Regions from separate parts of the Mechercharimyces mesophilus genome, predicted to be linked through region 2. Evidence: predicted binding sites of a transcription regulator. Region 2 holds the regulator's gene; the other holds the start of a gene.

Region 1 (8,104 bases), on a different contig from region 2:
TATGAGGATCGGGCTCAAGTGGGTACACTCTGGTTACCGAAACCAATTCCACACCCTCTTCCTCCATAACCACCTTCCCTCGAATACAAAAGTGCATACCGGTACAGCTTGGTGGAATCGCCTTACTCTTTAGTGGGAACATCCTTCCCTCTAGGGAGACAAACGCACCTGTAGTGGTGATTTCTATAGGAAAGAGGGATTCAGCACTTTCCTCAGTAGAAACAATAGCCCCACTTCCCTCCTCCGTCACCATCCAATTCTTTACCTCAAAAGCGGCTGGAAGAGATCGAATCAAGGAAGAATAGCATTGCCGAAAAAAAGAGTACACTGGAGCCACTTTCGCTTGATCCAACCAGCGAAACAAATGTTTTAAGGTGTTAAGGAATATCTTAGATCTTGCTACACTTTTATGACCTTTATCTGGATACCAAACACCTAAAAAATGAATGAGGACAGGTTGGGTCAATTGTGTCCAATGGAACGAAACACCGAAATAGGTAGAGATATATTCTGTGAGGTCCTTTAATGTTTCTTGATACAGCGCTTGTGTTCTCTCCTGAAAGTGAGAAACATAATCAACGTAAAAATGTTCTAGCTGTTGCGTAATCCCTTCCGACAAACCAGGTTCCGTGGCCAATGGAAGAGTAGGTAACAAAAAGCGACTATCCCCTGATTTTTTTGTTAAGGCGGTGGACTTCACGGTCTTTTCAACCTTCTCTCTTTCTTCCGCACGACGGATCGACCAACTTAGCACATGCAAGCTGTTCTTCTCCCAATATTCGGATTCAGATTCCCTAAGTTTCTGAGCGTTTTTTCGTAGATACAAGAGAATCTCCTCCTTCATCTCAGATGTAAACGATGTATATGGGCCGATCATTTCATACCGGTTACCCAAGCGGGAAAATCGAGCAAAGACCAACATCTTCTCACGAAGAGGTTTATAAGCGTAAACAGAGTAGCGTGTCTTTTCACGTGGCGAATAAAAATGAATACGGTTCCCTTCCACTTGCAGTACCTCATAATAATCCAGGCGAACGGAACAGAACTGCTGTAAGAGTTGTTTGTCCCATTGCCGCGCCGATGATCCCGATAGCGTTTTCGCCCAATATTCAACTGGGCGCATTTCTTGAAAACAAGGAGCATCAAATATCATCCAATAGTGGTAAGTAAAAAAAAGACTTTGAGGTATTGGCTCATCCTGAGAAAGACCAAAGGCTCGTTTAAAAAGAAGGGTATACTCATCCGAACTCAAGCTTTCTTTTTGTTGTTCATACCATCCATACAAATGGTCTAATAATTTCGATTTATGATTCCCCTCCCGGGATTCACGTGCCCGTTCTGCCGTTTCCAAGGTGACGACTCGTTCACAACACTTCTTGTATTTTTTACCACTTCCACAAGGACAAGGTTCATTTCGACCCGGCATTGTCACACACCTCATCTATCAACATCATTAGTTACCAGTATACAAGAAAAGAGGCCATTTCGACAAAGATTCTATGAAAAAGTGCTTGTTCAGACATTCTACAATGGTAAACGAGAGGATTCAAGAAATGTTCGATCTTTTTTGTGTACACAGTAGGAGTAAAAAAAGCTACAGCATGAGTGCTGTAGCTCTTTTTCTCTATTCCAAGATATAGACCTTGAGATTTTTACGTCCCCATTGGCGACATTCTTGCTCGCTATCTAAGAAAACGTCAATAATATTGCCTTGTATTCTACCACCTGTGTCTTCGGCAACTCCATGTCCATATCCTGGAATATAAAGTTTGGTGCCCAGCGGAATAACATCTGGATCAACCGCAATGGTCCCAACCTTCGGCATCGTTCCTGTCGCCGTAGGATTCCCAGTATGCGTATAAGCTGTGGCTTCCGCATTAATCACTTTACTATATTCCAGACCTTCAATCGAACCTGAACCGGCAGCGACCTCCACCGTTTCTTTGGTACCAATATGCACTTCTTTATTTACAGGCTCAATTTCATCGACAAGTCGCTTTTCAGTCTTCGATTCGACCAATTCACTGTTTTTATAAACCATGGAAACTTCATATATTTTCTTTCCTTGTTTTCCTTCTTGAACGACCTTTTCTTTTCCTTTAGCAAGCTCGTCATCTTTTTCTTCTTTTGTCTTGAAATCAGTCGTTTCGACTTCTTTCTTCACTTTCTTCTCCACACGATCGACTGTTACTTCTAAACCATTGGTAATGGTTTTATCCAGCGGATGATTCACTTCATCCCATGGGCCGAGTTCGATCTCTTTTTCCTCTAATAAGCCCCCAACTGTCTGTTCGGCAGTGGTTACAGAATCTTGTTCTTCCCCTCCGACACGAAGCTTCACTTCACACTGACACGTCAACGAAATCTTCATGCCTTTTTTAAGGGGTTCATCCCAAGAAATATTCGGCTTATACTGGGCTTTCATCTTCTCTACATCGTACCCATTGTTCTCCAACGCTTCTTCTAGCGTCCCTCCAAGAACAGTCAATTTCAGATCTTTATCTTTATCACTCATGGCAATGGCCACATCCGTCTTCATCGCATACCCAGCGATAACAACAGTAGTCAAAACCAAGGCAACAACACCCAACGTAATCATGAGGCCCTTCTTCATCCAACGCCCCCTTTAAATCTACATCATTAATCAGAATTCTGACTATCATTATAGCAGAAATCTCCCGTGGCTTCTACCCATACAGCTAGTACTTTATGACAATCTTGGGTTGTATGATCCGTTAATGGATTTTCGGGAGAGTGATGTTCCATTTCTGGAGTGTCTCGTGGAGCGGGGGGAACGCGACGGGAGTGGTGTTTGATATCTTCTGCTCCAAAAATGGAAATAGTTAACCAGCCGTTTTTCAAACTAGCAGTAATCAGCACGGGACGGTTTAACTGATTTTGAAACTGAAAGTCGGGTCCTCCCCATGAAACCGTCGCATCCCGCTTAAGAGGGACATAAGTCACCCGTTTACTGTGACTGACGCGTTGCACAATATATAGCCCTGCTGCATCGGCTGCATTAAACAAGGTGGATGAGGTCTGACAAATCCCTCCACCCACTCCTTCGGAGTATTCACCTTTCACGATGATGGGTGCAGAGCGGTAACCCCGTTGCGTCGTACGCATTCCGACGCTTTCATTGAAGGAAAACGTCTCCCCTATGTCCACCACGGTATGATCCAACGAAGCCACGGACAATGCGATATTATGGGCTCGGTTTCTGTTATACGGGTTAAAGCGAGTGGTATAAGAGGCTAGCCTCTTTTCTTTCATTTTTTGTAGGGTTTCTGTCGTAATTGCCGGGGGAAGTTGCGTAATAGGAAGTTGCTGTGGCTGAAGGAGATAAATATGAATCGACTCTAACCACTCGTCAATCTGATCACGATTAATTTTAATGCCATTTTGATGGAGTACCAATTTCCTGTCTACAAAGTGGGCATCTTCTGGTAGTCGATTCACTTCATGTTCCACCTTACGCAACCATTCATAAAACGCACGACGATCCACTGTGGTCGGGTCAATTCCATCATAGCCAATATCAGATAAATCCATTTTCCATTCACGCTTCTGCCATTGCACAGTCAACGTAGTAGGCATCTTCTCTTCAGCTTCTGCTGAAGGGTAGACAACCAACACACACAAAATAGCTGTCAAAAGTAAACAACGAACCACCATCTTCATCAAAAAATCGCCTCCTCTCGATCTAGTCTGTCGTCGAAAGGAAAAAAGTATCACCCCTATTTACTTCTTTGTGGAACATTGTCTTTTCTGTGATCGACGTGTGTGTAAGCTGTGAATGGAGGGTGATACTTTTGTGAAAAGAATCACATTCTCTGTTTATGCTGGTTTGAATCCGCTATCATATAAGGTAAGGCTCATGTGCTTTCTCAACAAAAAGAGAGAAGGGGGAAAAATCATGGATGCAACAACCTTAAGTCGCATATTAACAGGGGAAACCCTTGCTTTTCATATCATTTGGGCCACCATCGGGGTCGGCCTGCCATTGTTGATTTCCTTGGCAGAAGGCTGGGGAATTTATAAGAAAGATCCTCATTACATTTTACTAGCACGAAGATGGACCAAAGGCTTCGTAATTACCGTCGCTGTCGGGGTGGTAACAGGAACCTGTATTGGTATGATGCTTTCACTCCTCTGGCCCGGTTTTATGCAGTTAGTAGGCAATGCGATCAGCTTACCGCTCTTCATGGAAACATTCGCTTTCTTTTTTGAAGCCATTTTCTTAGGGATCTACCTCTATACATGGGATCGCTTTAAACCGGTTGTGCACTGGCTAACCTCCATTCCCATCGTGATTGGTTCCACCATGTCCGCAGTCTTTATCACGATGGTGAACGCCTTTATGAATACACCGGACGGCTTCACCCTAAAGGATGGGGAACTCACACAAATTGATCCCATTGCTGCAATGTTAAATCCTGCAACACCGACCAAGGTTGCTCATGTCGTCTCGTCCTCCTATGTAACGGGCGCCTTCCTCTTAGCAGGGATCGCCGCTTTCTGGATCTTACGCGGACGAACACATGTCTACTATAAAAAAGCCCTTAAATTCACCATGGCAGCTGGGCTCATCTTATCACTTGCCACCATTGTTGCCGGCGATCTATCGGCAAAGTTTTTGGCAGAGTACCAACCAGCTAAACTGGCTGCAGGGGAATGGCACTTTGAGACACAAGAAGAAGCCCCCTTGATCATTGGTGGCTATCTGGACCCGGATACCCAGGAGGTAATAGGGGCCATTGAAATCCCCAATGCACTCAGTTTTCTCGCGACAGGAACTCTGGAAGGAGAGGTAAAGGGGCTCAATGAAATTCCAGAAGAATTGTGGCCACCTCTCTATGTTCATTATTATTTCGATGGCATGGTTTTCATCGGATTTTATCTCTTCTTTATCTCCCTCTTGTTTCTGCTTCTCTGGATATGGAAGAAAGGGAATGAATGGAATCGATGGGTGCTACGCGGTATTTTACTGGGAGCTCCTCTCTCTTTCATCGCGGTAGAGTTAGGTTGGATGTACGCTGAACGAGGGCGTCAGCCGTGGATGGTTACCGGTCTCCTAAAGGTTGGAGAATCTGCGACCACATCAGAAGATGTTGCGCTTCTCTTCTGGGTGTTTACCTTGCTCTACGTTGTATTGGCTACCATCGCCGTTACGGTACTCATTCGACTCTTCCGAAACAACCCAGCAGAAGCCGAACTCATACAAGAAAACAGCGACTGATGTAGAGTAACTTGTGACCCATCACCTTTAACAGTCGCTAAAAAAGGAGGTCCCCTATGGATTCCATCCAATTAGAGATCGTAGGTATCACCGTGTTATGGACTTTCCTCTATGGTTATCTAATCATCGCGTCCATTGATTTTGGTGCCGGCTTTTTTTCCTACTATAGCCTCCTCACCCACAAGGATTCGATTGTAGGGAAAGTGATCAACCGTTATCTTTCCCCTGTATGGGAGGTAACCAATGTCTTCTTGATCTTCTTCATTGTCGGGATGGTTGGCTTTTTTCCCGATACTGCTTATTACTACGGTACAGCCCTGTTGCTTCCAGGAGGAGTGGCCCTTCTCCTCCTGACCATCCGTGGCTCTTTCTATGCGTTTGCTCATTATGGTGCCAGACAAAGCCGGGTCTACATGTTCCTTTATGGCATGACAGGACTTTTCATTCCAGCCTCTCTGGCCACTGTTCTTACCATCTCTGAGGGGGGGTTTATAGATATCATCGATGGCAAGGTTACGTTTCTGGAAAAAGCGTTCTTCCTTAGCCCCTACTCGTGGTCGGTCGTATGGCTCGCATTAATCAGCGTTCTCTTCATTAGCGCGAGCTTCCTCACTTACTATGCTCACCGTGCACAAGATACAGGAGCATTCACCATCTTGCGTCGCTACGCGTTGGTGTGGAGCCTACCGACAATCTTGGCTAGTTTTTTGGTCTTTGTCGCTCTGGAAAGACACAATCTCGAACATTTTCAAGCGATGTTGGATTTGGCATGGATGTTTGCTCTCTCACTCTTGTTCTTTGTTATTGCTGTTACACTCATCTGGAAGAAGAAGTACCTCGGATGGGCCTTCATCAGTGTCATGTTGCAATTCGCCTTTGCTTTCTACGGCTATGGAGCCTCGCATCTGCCCTATTTGTTATACCCCTACATCACGATTCATTCTGGCTTCACCAATGGAGCCATGGGCTGGGCTCTCGTGATGGCTTTTCTGGCCGGGCTCGTCCTATTAATTCCCTCCTTGCTCCTGCTTCTGCGCTTGTTCTTGTTTGATGCACGATATGTAAGAGGGGAGATTGATTAGGGCAGCAAAGACAGAGTAAATGAGCACATAAGTAGATCATCAACAGCTGACTTTCTTATGCCACTACAAAGTGAAGAAGGAATTTTATGCTTTCCCATAACCTAATTTTAAGGTGCTTCCTTCCAAGGTTTTCTCTATCCTTAGGAAGAGGCACCCTTTTTTCACTAGAAAAGACTCCCTTCGATTATATGATTGACACGCTTTCCCACCACTCAAACTCAACACTTGCCTTTACCACAACGGAACTCGTTAAAAACACCAGGAAAGCTTTCCCCGGAGGAACGATCAGCCTCCCACCGATACGAAAACCCGAAATCGTTGTGTTACCCGGTATTCTCCTCGTCGCAATGCTTGTGCCTCCCTGAATCCTTCCTATTACGCATGGATTAAACTCAATGCTTGCTTTCGGTTTTTTATCGGATCCCAAATTTAAGTTCCCTACATTATTAGAAGTGGACCTTTTACCAGGAGGTATGCCATTAAGATTAAAAATCACGCTATAAGGAGCAGTTGAGAAGTTGGTGAAAGAGAAGAAAGAGGCAAATAAGTTGATTCCAGAGTTTTTCGGGTTAACCAAGCGCCCCCATGCAACTGTCTCTTGCCCAAATATGAGGGATGTCGTTTCCCCAGCAAACAGGTTTTTTTTCGTTGACTGAAAAGCAGAAGGGAGCACTTGCACATTGGATCTGATATCGTTATTTATGTGCTTAGACATGAAAACCACATCCTCTCTTTATCATTCTGTATAAATTATGAAGAGGAAATTGTACCCATTCGAAAGTTCCCATAAAAAAAAGTAATTGGCCTATGACCAACTACCTTTTTAGCGGAACACTTAAACCATTGCCGAACGAATAAATGCCTGATACAGACTTTGCATCAAGTTATCTGATTTGTACATGTTCTCAGGATGCCACTGTACTCCCAACACGAACGTGTGTTGACGACTTTCAAAAGCTTCTATCACCCCGTCTTTCGTCCTACCACTACAATGAAATACCGGAGCAAGTTCACGGACTGCTTGATGGTGAAAACTATTCACCCTTACCTCTTTTTGCCTAAATATGCGAAAAAGCCGGGAATTCTCTTCTATGCGGACAGTATGCGAACCATGAGGGCGCTTAGCTTGTTGTTCGTGTTGAATCAAGTCCTTGCGCTGTGAAAATAGATCTTGATACATATCCCCTCCCATCGCAATATTCAAAATTTGACACCCACGACAAACCGCCAATATGGGTTTATCCAGTTCCATCATACGCTGAGCCAGCAGAACCTCCATCTGATCCCTCTCCCAGATAATCTCCCTTAAACCCGGAAGAGGTTCTTCTTGAAAAAAAGAAGGGTCAATATCTCCTCCTCCCGATAAATACAGTCCATCCAGCTGATAAACCATCTCTTCAATAACAGAAGGATCGGTCGAATATGGAAGAGCAAAAGGGAGCCCTTCCGCACCTAGAATGGCATCCATATTATCTCGATGGAGAGAAAGAAACCTTTCATCTCGTAAGGAAGTAGTTACACCCATTCGTGGCCTCATCCCATTCCCCTCTCTTCTCATTCAATCTCACTTGCGGAATCTGCCTCTTTTATTGATTCTCTTTATGTATATCTGAGCGAACCCTCTCTTGATACTCTTTTCTCCAAAAAGAAGACCTTTCTGCCTCACACCTGAAGGAACACTTACAGAAAAATAAGCAGTAAAAGGGTGTGAAGAATCATAGCAAGATTCTCCACACCCTACCTACATGCATCTAAGTGTTGATTATTATTCACTAACCCGTTC
Region 2 (8,104 bases):
CTGTGACGTGGGCATTGGAGCATCCGCTAGAGATGAAAGCACTAGCAGAGAAAGCTTATAACGATTTGGACCGTTACAATTGGCTACACATTGCACAAGAGACGATTAAAGTATATCAAGAGGTATGTATTACACAAAAATAAAGCAAATAAATAGGGTGATCTCAATGGAATATTGGTTTCCGGAATGGAGATGGATATCTTCTTTACCTGCTAGCTATCGTGGTTAAAAAGCACATACTATTTATTCGCTCTTTTCATAATATACGTTGAAGATAAGTAGAGAAGAGGAGTGAGTCAGATGAATGAAAGGGGAGAAGAGAAGAAGAGGCCTCGCTTTCGTGTCTTGATCCTAAGTTGGGAATATCCTCCCCGTGTGGTAGGTGGGTTAGCTACTGCCGTGTGGGGTTTAGCAAGGAATTTATCTAAACATGATGTCGAAGTACATGTTGTAACCAATGCGGCGAAGAATGCTCCTTTTTTTGAGATAAATGAAGGTGTTCACATTCACCGTCTTCGAAACTTGATTGGTAATCATGTAGGGGACGGTTTTGATTGGATATTTCATATGAATTTAGATTTGGTCATGGAAGTGGAACGCCTCGTATCTGAAGGCCTTCAGTTTGATGTTATGCATAGTCATGATTGGCTGGTATATTATGCGGGGGCCTGTCTACAAGAAAAGTACGCTTTTCCTTACGTAGCAACCTTCCATCAGATTCAAGCTTTGCGCAATCGTGCCTCACGTGTGATGGAAACGGAGTATGATATCGGTCATGAGAATGAGATCAAGCTGATTAAAACAGCGGATAGATTTATAACAGTAAGCAATTGGATGGCTGAAGAGATGCGCGAAGTATTGGGGATGCCTGAGGATAAATACGTGGCTGTTATTCCCAATGGAGTTGAGCTTCCTACAGACGAGATAGAAGAACCGACTTTAAGGAAACTCCGTGGTCAATATGCTACCCCTGAGGAAAAATTGCTTTTGTTTGTGGGAAGGTTGGCGGGTGAAAAGGGGATTGACCTTCTCTTGGATGCCCTTCCTGAGGTGTTAATAAAGCATCCCCAACTGAAAGTACTTATTGCTGGGGAGGGTTATTTAGAGCAGAAATTAAAGGAACATCGGGATCGCTTGCAATTGCAAGAAACCGTAAACTTTTTAGGGTTTATCGATGATGAGGCGCGTGATCAACTTTATCGTGTGGCAGACTTATGTGTCTTTCCTAGCTTTTTCGAGGCGTTTGGGATCGTAGCCTTAGAAGCGATGTCCTTTCAAACGCCGGTTATTGCATCAGATACAGGAGGGTTAAAGGAAGTAGTGCTGGATCAAAAAAATGGCTTATCGATAAAAAGTGAAAGTGTGGATTCGCTTGTGGAGAAAATGATTTGGGCATTGGATCATCCACAAGAAATGAAGACAATGGCTACGTATGCATATAGCCAATTGGAGAAGCACTATGATTGGTTTCAGATTGCGAGGGAGACGATTTTCGTCTATGAAGAAGCGATAAAAATGAATCAAGGGAGGTTGTGACCCAGTGTATGGAACATATATAGGTAATAACAGGATGATAATCCGTTTAAAAGAAGGGGGCAGGCTACGGATTCCTGCAGATAACTTAGTGATGACTCCTACACTCATTACCGAAGGGGAATACAACACAGCCATTACTCGATTTTTAAAACATCACATTGTCAGGAACCAAGTTGTGGTGGATGTTGGGGCAGGCTTCGGGTACTACTCTGTTTTAATGGGAAGGCGTATTGGTTCACAAGGAAGGTGTATTTCTTATGAGCCTTGTCCGAACACTTATCGTTATTTGAGGGATAACTTAACCATTAATTCTTTAGAAGGGCATGCCAAGGCTTGGAATTTGGCGGCTGCTTCTTCGGGATGTCATAGAGTGAAGATAAGTGCAAGGAATGAAAATAACATACAGAAAGATTCGGACGAGAGAGACGTCGAAGTAGAGGCGGTATCACTGAACGAGCATCTTCATTATCTTCCAAGGATTGACTTTATGAGAGTAGGGGTTCGAAAAGACCAATTAGACGTCATGATGGGGTTATCAGAATTGGTGAAAGAGAAAATCCATCTCCTGTTATTCATGCTTGATTCGACGTTAGCAGAAGAAAAAGTGCTCCCATTAAAAGAATTGATCACCATTTTTCAGAGCAATTATGGCAAGAAACTATGCGTGGTTCATCCAGATGGAGAATTGGCTCCTATCGAGTTAAAGGTGGCTTTTGAATTTAAGGAGCATCCTCTTCCATTAGCATTGGCATCCTGGTAAGACGATAGAATAACAGTAGGGATTTTGATGAAGAGGATCAACAATACACAGACAGCACCCCCCGTATGTGAGGGTGCTGAAATTTTTGAAATTTATATTAGAAGAGAATGTTTTACAGTCATAATGCGAATGTACCATTACGCTACTTGGAGGATTTTTTATGACGAGTGATTCGGAGAGGATTTTTGGGGATGGCTTTTTTTTGTTCCAATTTTTTAGTATGAAAAGAGCGATGGGTGGTAGTGAGAGAAGGGTTTAGAACAACAAAAGGGGTTTCGGGTAAGACCGCTGTAAATGGGGTCTGAAGCACAGTGCCGAATACGGTGATAACTTGACCACCGAAGACCGTGATCGTGCCTTCTACGGACAGTAGAACCTCAAAATTATTTACGGCTGTAACGAATTCAGGTACTGTTGTGAAGACGCTTAGATCATCACTTGTAAATGTACCAAAAAGGTTTCTTCCATCTACGAATCCCGGTAGGGATAATTCAGTATCCGCGCTATTCATGACTTCTTTTAAATTGACGACGGTTTGCTGTTCCCCTTCCACAAGAGTAGTTAATTCTGCTCTTCTTAGCGGAGAACCGAGGTTGGCAGCGGAAAGTGTAAATTGGACGCTGGTTTGCGAAGAGTCTACTAGCAAGCAATTTTGTGCGGAATAAATCTGTGAGAAGAAGTTAATGGAGAATGAGGCACAGGAGAGCTGAGCGTTTGTCGAGTTCATATCATTTTCGCTACGAGTAGTAGCATCGGCGATGCAAGAGGGCGATATCGAGTGATCGATTCTGCTACTCTTCGTAACAGTATTCACCTCCTTGAATGAGTGGAGAAGGGATGAATCCAGTCTCCTACTATATATATTTTGATTTCTTAGCATCGGTGAGGATGGGGAGCAAAAATGAGAGAGTGTCTGCCAAAGGGATCTCTTGCCCCCTTCACCATGAAGGGGGCTTGCAAGTTACCCCTGTTTCTTTGATCCTATCGATCTTCACTCAGAACTTCTGCTTGATTTGCCCATTCTAGAGTGAGTGCTTCAATCTTTTCTTCTAGTTCACTTAACTGGGTTTGTAGTGGTTGGCTTTTTTCGGGGTCTTGAAAGTTCTCTGGTTGGCAGAGCTCCTCTTCAATCCGTCCTTTTTCTTTTTCCATTTGAGCAATGTTTGCTTCTAATGTGGCAAGGTGTTCTTCCGCGGCTTGTTTTTGCTTTTGCTGTTGTCTCTCTTTCCGTTGTTGTTCTTTGTTGGAGGTGGGCTTCTTTATGGCTTTGGGAGTGACGACTTCTTGTTGCTCTTCATAAGCAAGAAATTGATCGAAATTGCCCTCGAAACGAATGAAGCCGGTGGGTGTAAGTTTGAGAATATGCGTGGCTAACTTATTAATAAAGTAGCGATCGTGTGAGATGAATAAAAGCGTTCCCGTATATTGATGGAGTGCTTCCTCCAGTCGCTCTTTACTGGGCATATCCAAATGGTTGGTGGGCTCATCCATCAAGAGGAGATTGGCGCGGTTGATCATGCGTTTTAACAAAGAGAGACGCGCTTTTTCGCCTCCGGACAAGGAGGATACTTGCTTAAACACATCCTCGCCTTGAAAGAGAAATTGCCCCAAATAGGAGCGGACGGTTGTCTGATCCAAGCGGGGGTGAGCGTTCCACAATTCGTCCAGTACGGTATTTTCAAGAGTAAGCCCCGTTTGTTCTTGATCGTATAGATCCATCTGTACGCCTGTACCAAAACGGACCTCACCTGCGAGTGCTGGAAGTGTACCGGCTATCGTTTTGAGCAAAGTGGTTTTGCCGGTGCCATTGGGTCCAAGGAGTGCGACTCGCTCGCCTCGCTGAATATGAAAAGAGAGATCTTGTGCCAATACTTGATTGGGATAACCGATGCTGAGATTGTCTATCGTTAGGACCTCTTGTCCACTTGTCTGAGCGGTAGGGAAGCGGATGGCCGCATTTTTTCGCTCTTTTGGTGGTGCATCGATCCGGTCCATCTTCTCCAGTGCCTTGCGTCGGCTTTGTGCGCGCTTGGTTGTGGATGCGCGTGCGATATTGCGTTGGACAAAATCCTCCATTTGTCCAATCTCCGCTTGTTGCTTCTCATAGGCTTGTTGCCATTCGGCAAGGCGCTCTTCTTTTTCAATGAGGTAACGGGTATAATTGCCAGTGTAACGGGTGACTTGATGCCGGTCCACCTCATAAATGATTTGTACCAATTGATCGAGAAAGTAGCGATCGTGAGAAACCAAGAGGAGGGCAGCGGGGTACTGGGACAAAGTTTGTTCCAGCCAGCGTAAGGCCTCCATGTCCAGGTAGTTGGTGGGTTCATCTAGAATGAGAAGGTCGGGCTCTTCTAACAGCATCTTTGCCAATGCCACCCTTGTTTTTTGCCCGCCACTCAAGGTGTGAATGGGAGTCTCCTCCCACGATAATGCCGCTAATCCCAATCCATGAAGCGCACCGCGGATACGGGCTTCATATTGATATCCCCCTCTTCGCTCGAAGGTTTCTTGCAGTTTCGCATACTGGGCCAATACTTTCTCATATCGCTCTTCGTTTGCTAATACCTCAGGTTGCCCCATCGACGTTTCCAGCTTACGGAGGCTTTCCTCCATTGTGCGTAATTCAGCAAATACGGACAGCATCTCATCCCAAATGGTTCGTGTGGACTCGAGGCCACTGGTCTGGGCGAGATAGCCGATATGCGCGTTCTTAGCACGTTGTATCTCTCCCTGATCTGCTTCTAACTGTCCGAGAATCACCTTGAGTAAGGTGGTTTTGCCGGCACCATTGGGACCGACAATGCCGACGCGTTCCTTCTGGTTAATACGTAGATCGGCGTTCCGAAATACAGGCGTGGCTCCGAAGGATTTGGATACTTTTTTTATTTGTAACAGATTCATCGGGTTCACCTCATTTTTCCTATTCCAGTGTAGCGCAAATAGCGGTTTATCGGCAAATGGAGAAGAGAGGAACGAAAGGGCAGGAAACGGAGCTAGAATTTCGGTCGAGGGAATGAGGGATAAAGGCTGGATAGGGAGGAAAGGAAATGAACCTTCGTAGTGAGAAGGAAGCTTTGCGTCAGCAGATGAAAAGACAAAGAAGCGAGATGGAAACGCACGAGAGGGAGAAGCAATCGAAGGCGGTTTGTCGACAGATACAGAAGCTATCGGTGTTTCAACAGGCAAATACGGTATTGTTTTATATGCCCTTCCGTCAGGAAGTAGATATTCGTCCAGTGATGGAGATAGGGTGGGAACAAGAAAAGCAGATTGCTTTACCGAAAACCGATTCGGTTGGAAAAAGGTTGACCCTTTATCGTGTGGATCGTGGTGATGACTGGGAAGAAGGAGCTTATGGAATTCAAGAGCCACGTGCTACTCCAGAGAAGGAAATCACTCCGACTACTGTGGATGTCGTAATCGTACCGGGTCTAGCGTTTGATGAAGCTGGTTACCGCTTGGGATATGGCGGAGGATATTATGATCGTTTCTTTGCTAACCAATTATCTTCTCACTGCATACGGATAGGCGTGGCCTATCCTTGGCAGATCGTCCCTACCGTCTATCCGGAAAAACATGATGAGCGGTTGCACTATGTCGTAACTGCGAATCGGGTGGTTGCCATTTCACTTGAGAAAGATCGTCCTGTGATGGAGTAAATTGTTATTGTGAACGTATCGATCCCACCACCTGCTCACTCGTCCTCTTTCATTATGCTATACTAATGGTTGAGAATGCACGAAGAATCATTCGTTTTTTCCGCGAAGGATATATCAAGTTTCACTTGGAGGATGCCCTATGTCTCAAGAAACTCAGATTCCAAAGGTAACCGCCAAACGTCTTCCGTTGTACTATCGTTATCTGGAGAAGCTTCATGGAATCGGAAAGCAGCGCGTATCGTCTACACAGCTGAGCGAAGCACTCCAGATTGATTCCGCTACTATACGCCGGGATTTCTCTTACCTAGGAGAACTAGGGAAAAAGGGATACGGCTACAATGTAAAATATCTATTACAATTCTTGCGTGACTTTTTACACCAGGATGAGGTAACCAATGTCGTGTTGGTCGGTGTGGGCTATCTAGGGACGGCGCTTCTCCGCTACAACTTTTATCGTAGCCACAGTACGAAGATTGTGGCAGGGTTTGATACAGATAAAGCGAAAATTGGACGTGAGATTGATGATATCCCCGTCTTTCCAATGGCAAGGATGCCAGATATCTGCCAGCTTCACCAAGTGGAAGTGGCGATTTTGACGGTTCCTGCCAACGTAGCACAGACCACAACAGATCAAATTGTGGATTCAGGGATCAAAGGAATTCTTAATTTCAGTCCGTCCCGCATTACGGCACCACCACCTACCCGTATTCATCATATTGACTTAACGACTGAATTACAGACATTGATCTACTTCTTGAAAAATTTCCCGGAAGGTGTTGGTGAGGAAGATTCTTTTCCGCTCCGATAGCCTCTTACTTTGTGAACTAAAGGAAGGATTCCGATGACAGAGCAAGAGCAAAACCAAACCGCACTAGACCATTTTGTTGAGTTACGTAAACGTATTTTGTGGGTGCTGGGGACGTTTGTTATCACGATGGGAGGAGGAATCTACTTTGCCGGTCCGCTTATTCAGTGGTTTAAAGGCTGGCGAGCATTAGATGGATTCTCTCTCCACATTTTTAATCCGATGGACCCATTAACCGTCATTATGCAGTTCGCCTTCGTCATTTCTTTTTGCTTAACTCTCCCGGTTCTCTTATATCAAATATGGAAATTTGTAAAACCTGGTTTGATGCCACACGAACAGCGGGCAACGCTCATCTATATTCCGGTTGCTGTCTTCTTGTTTGCACTGGGATTAAGCTTTGGATTGTTTATTGTTTTTCCTTTCCTACTCTCGTTTATGGGTAATTTGAATGGAATTATTGGCGCAGAGATGACCTATGGTATATATGAAGTGTTTGCCTTTATGTTTCGTATCTGTTTTCCGATGGCCGTTTTATTTGAACTGCCCATCGTGGTTCTGTTCCTCACACGTCTTAGAATTTTGAGACCAGGTATGTTACGTAAGGGACGACGTTATGCCTATGTGGCATTGATTGTGGTGGCGGCTCTCATTACCCCACCTGACTTTGTCTCTAATGTACTGGTGGCCATTCCACTTTTCTTACTTTATGAGATCAGTATCGGTCTCTGTGCTTGGTTGGATCGTCGTCTAATCAAGTTGGATGAAGAGCGTGAACGCATGTGGCAAGAAAGGCATAACAGTGAGTCTTCAACAATAGAATAGACCAAGCTTCGAAATGAAAAGCCACTGGCAGTTAACCAGTGGCTTTCCTGCGATACAAACAGAGTGAAGTTTCATTTGATTATGGATACAACGTGGAAAACAGACTCTCTCTGGTTAGAACTTTCGCTGTTTTGGAATAGACAATCACAGGAGACCTACCTTCTATGTATTGAATCATGCGCACAAATTTTTTTGGTAAAGGTCTTGCAAAATGACCGCAAGAAGAATATCATAATAATGGGTGTTAGCACTCGAGCTTAATGAGTGCTAACAAAAAAATAATGAATTCCGCTTGATATGAAGGAGGGTTTTCTAGTGATCAAACCATTGGGTGATCGGATCGTATTGGAAGCGATCGAACAAGAGGAAACGACTGCAAGTGGGATAGTCCTACCAGAAGCAGCGAAAGAAAAACCGCAAGAAGGTAAAGTGATTGCGGTAGGTAGTGGCCGTTATGAAAACGGTAATAAAATCGAGTTAGAAGTTAAAGAAGGCGACCGTGTCATCTTTTCCAAA

What was found. Region 2 encodes Rex, which represses fermentation and respiration genes when NADH is low (regulators of the CRP and FNR family bind a similar motif). Its sites were predicted from a motif close to TTGTGAAATATTTCACAA; they were not measured.
Region 1: the regulator Rex is predicted to act here: its motif matches at 3,813-3,830, upstream of AC6RGY_RS02685 (cytochrome ubiquinol oxidase subunit I).

The regions. Positions count from the first base shown of each region.
Region 1 is NZ_JCBAPH010000001.1:508,664-516,767, reverse strand. It holds gene AC6RGY_RS02700 (YecA family protein) at 1-1,426, opposite strand, end outside; gene AC6RGY_RS02695 (3D domain-containing protein) at 1,625-2,614, opposite strand; gene AC6RGY_RS02690 (VanW family protein) at 2,641-3,681, opposite strand; gene AC6RGY_RS02685 (cytochrome ubiquinol oxidase subunit I) at 3,917-5,239, shown strand; gene AC6RGY_RS02680 (cytochrome d ubiquinol oxidase subunit II) at 5,305-6,321, shown strand; gene AC6RGY_RS02675 (DUF6143 family protein) at 6,506-7,036, opposite strand; gene AC6RGY_RS02670 (gamma-glutamyl-gamma-aminobutyrate hydrolase family protein) at 7,157-7,858, opposite strand; gene AC6RGY_RS02665 (DUF378 domain-containing protein) at 8,087-8,104, opposite strand, start outside.
Region 2 is NZ_JCBAPH010000002.1:24,228-32,331, reverse strand. It holds gene AC6RGY_RS07835 (glycosyltransferase family 4 protein) at 1-143, shown strand, start outside; gene AC6RGY_RS07830 (glycosyltransferase family 4 protein) at 301-1,536, shown strand; gene AC6RGY_RS07825 (FkbM family methyltransferase) at 1,571-2,296, shown strand; gene AC6RGY_RS07820 (hypothetical protein) at 2,439-3,023, opposite strand; gene AC6RGY_RS07815 (ABC-F family ATP-binding cassette domain-containing protein) at 3,278-5,200, opposite strand; gene AC6RGY_RS07810 (5-formyltetrahydrofolate cyclo-ligase) at 5,347-5,958, shown strand; gene AC6RGY_RS07805 (redox-sensing transcriptional repressor Rex) at 6,098-6,766, shown strand; gene tatC (twin-arginine translocase subunit TatC) at 6,800-7,588, shown strand; gene groES (co-chaperone GroES) at 7,904-8,104, shown strand, end outside.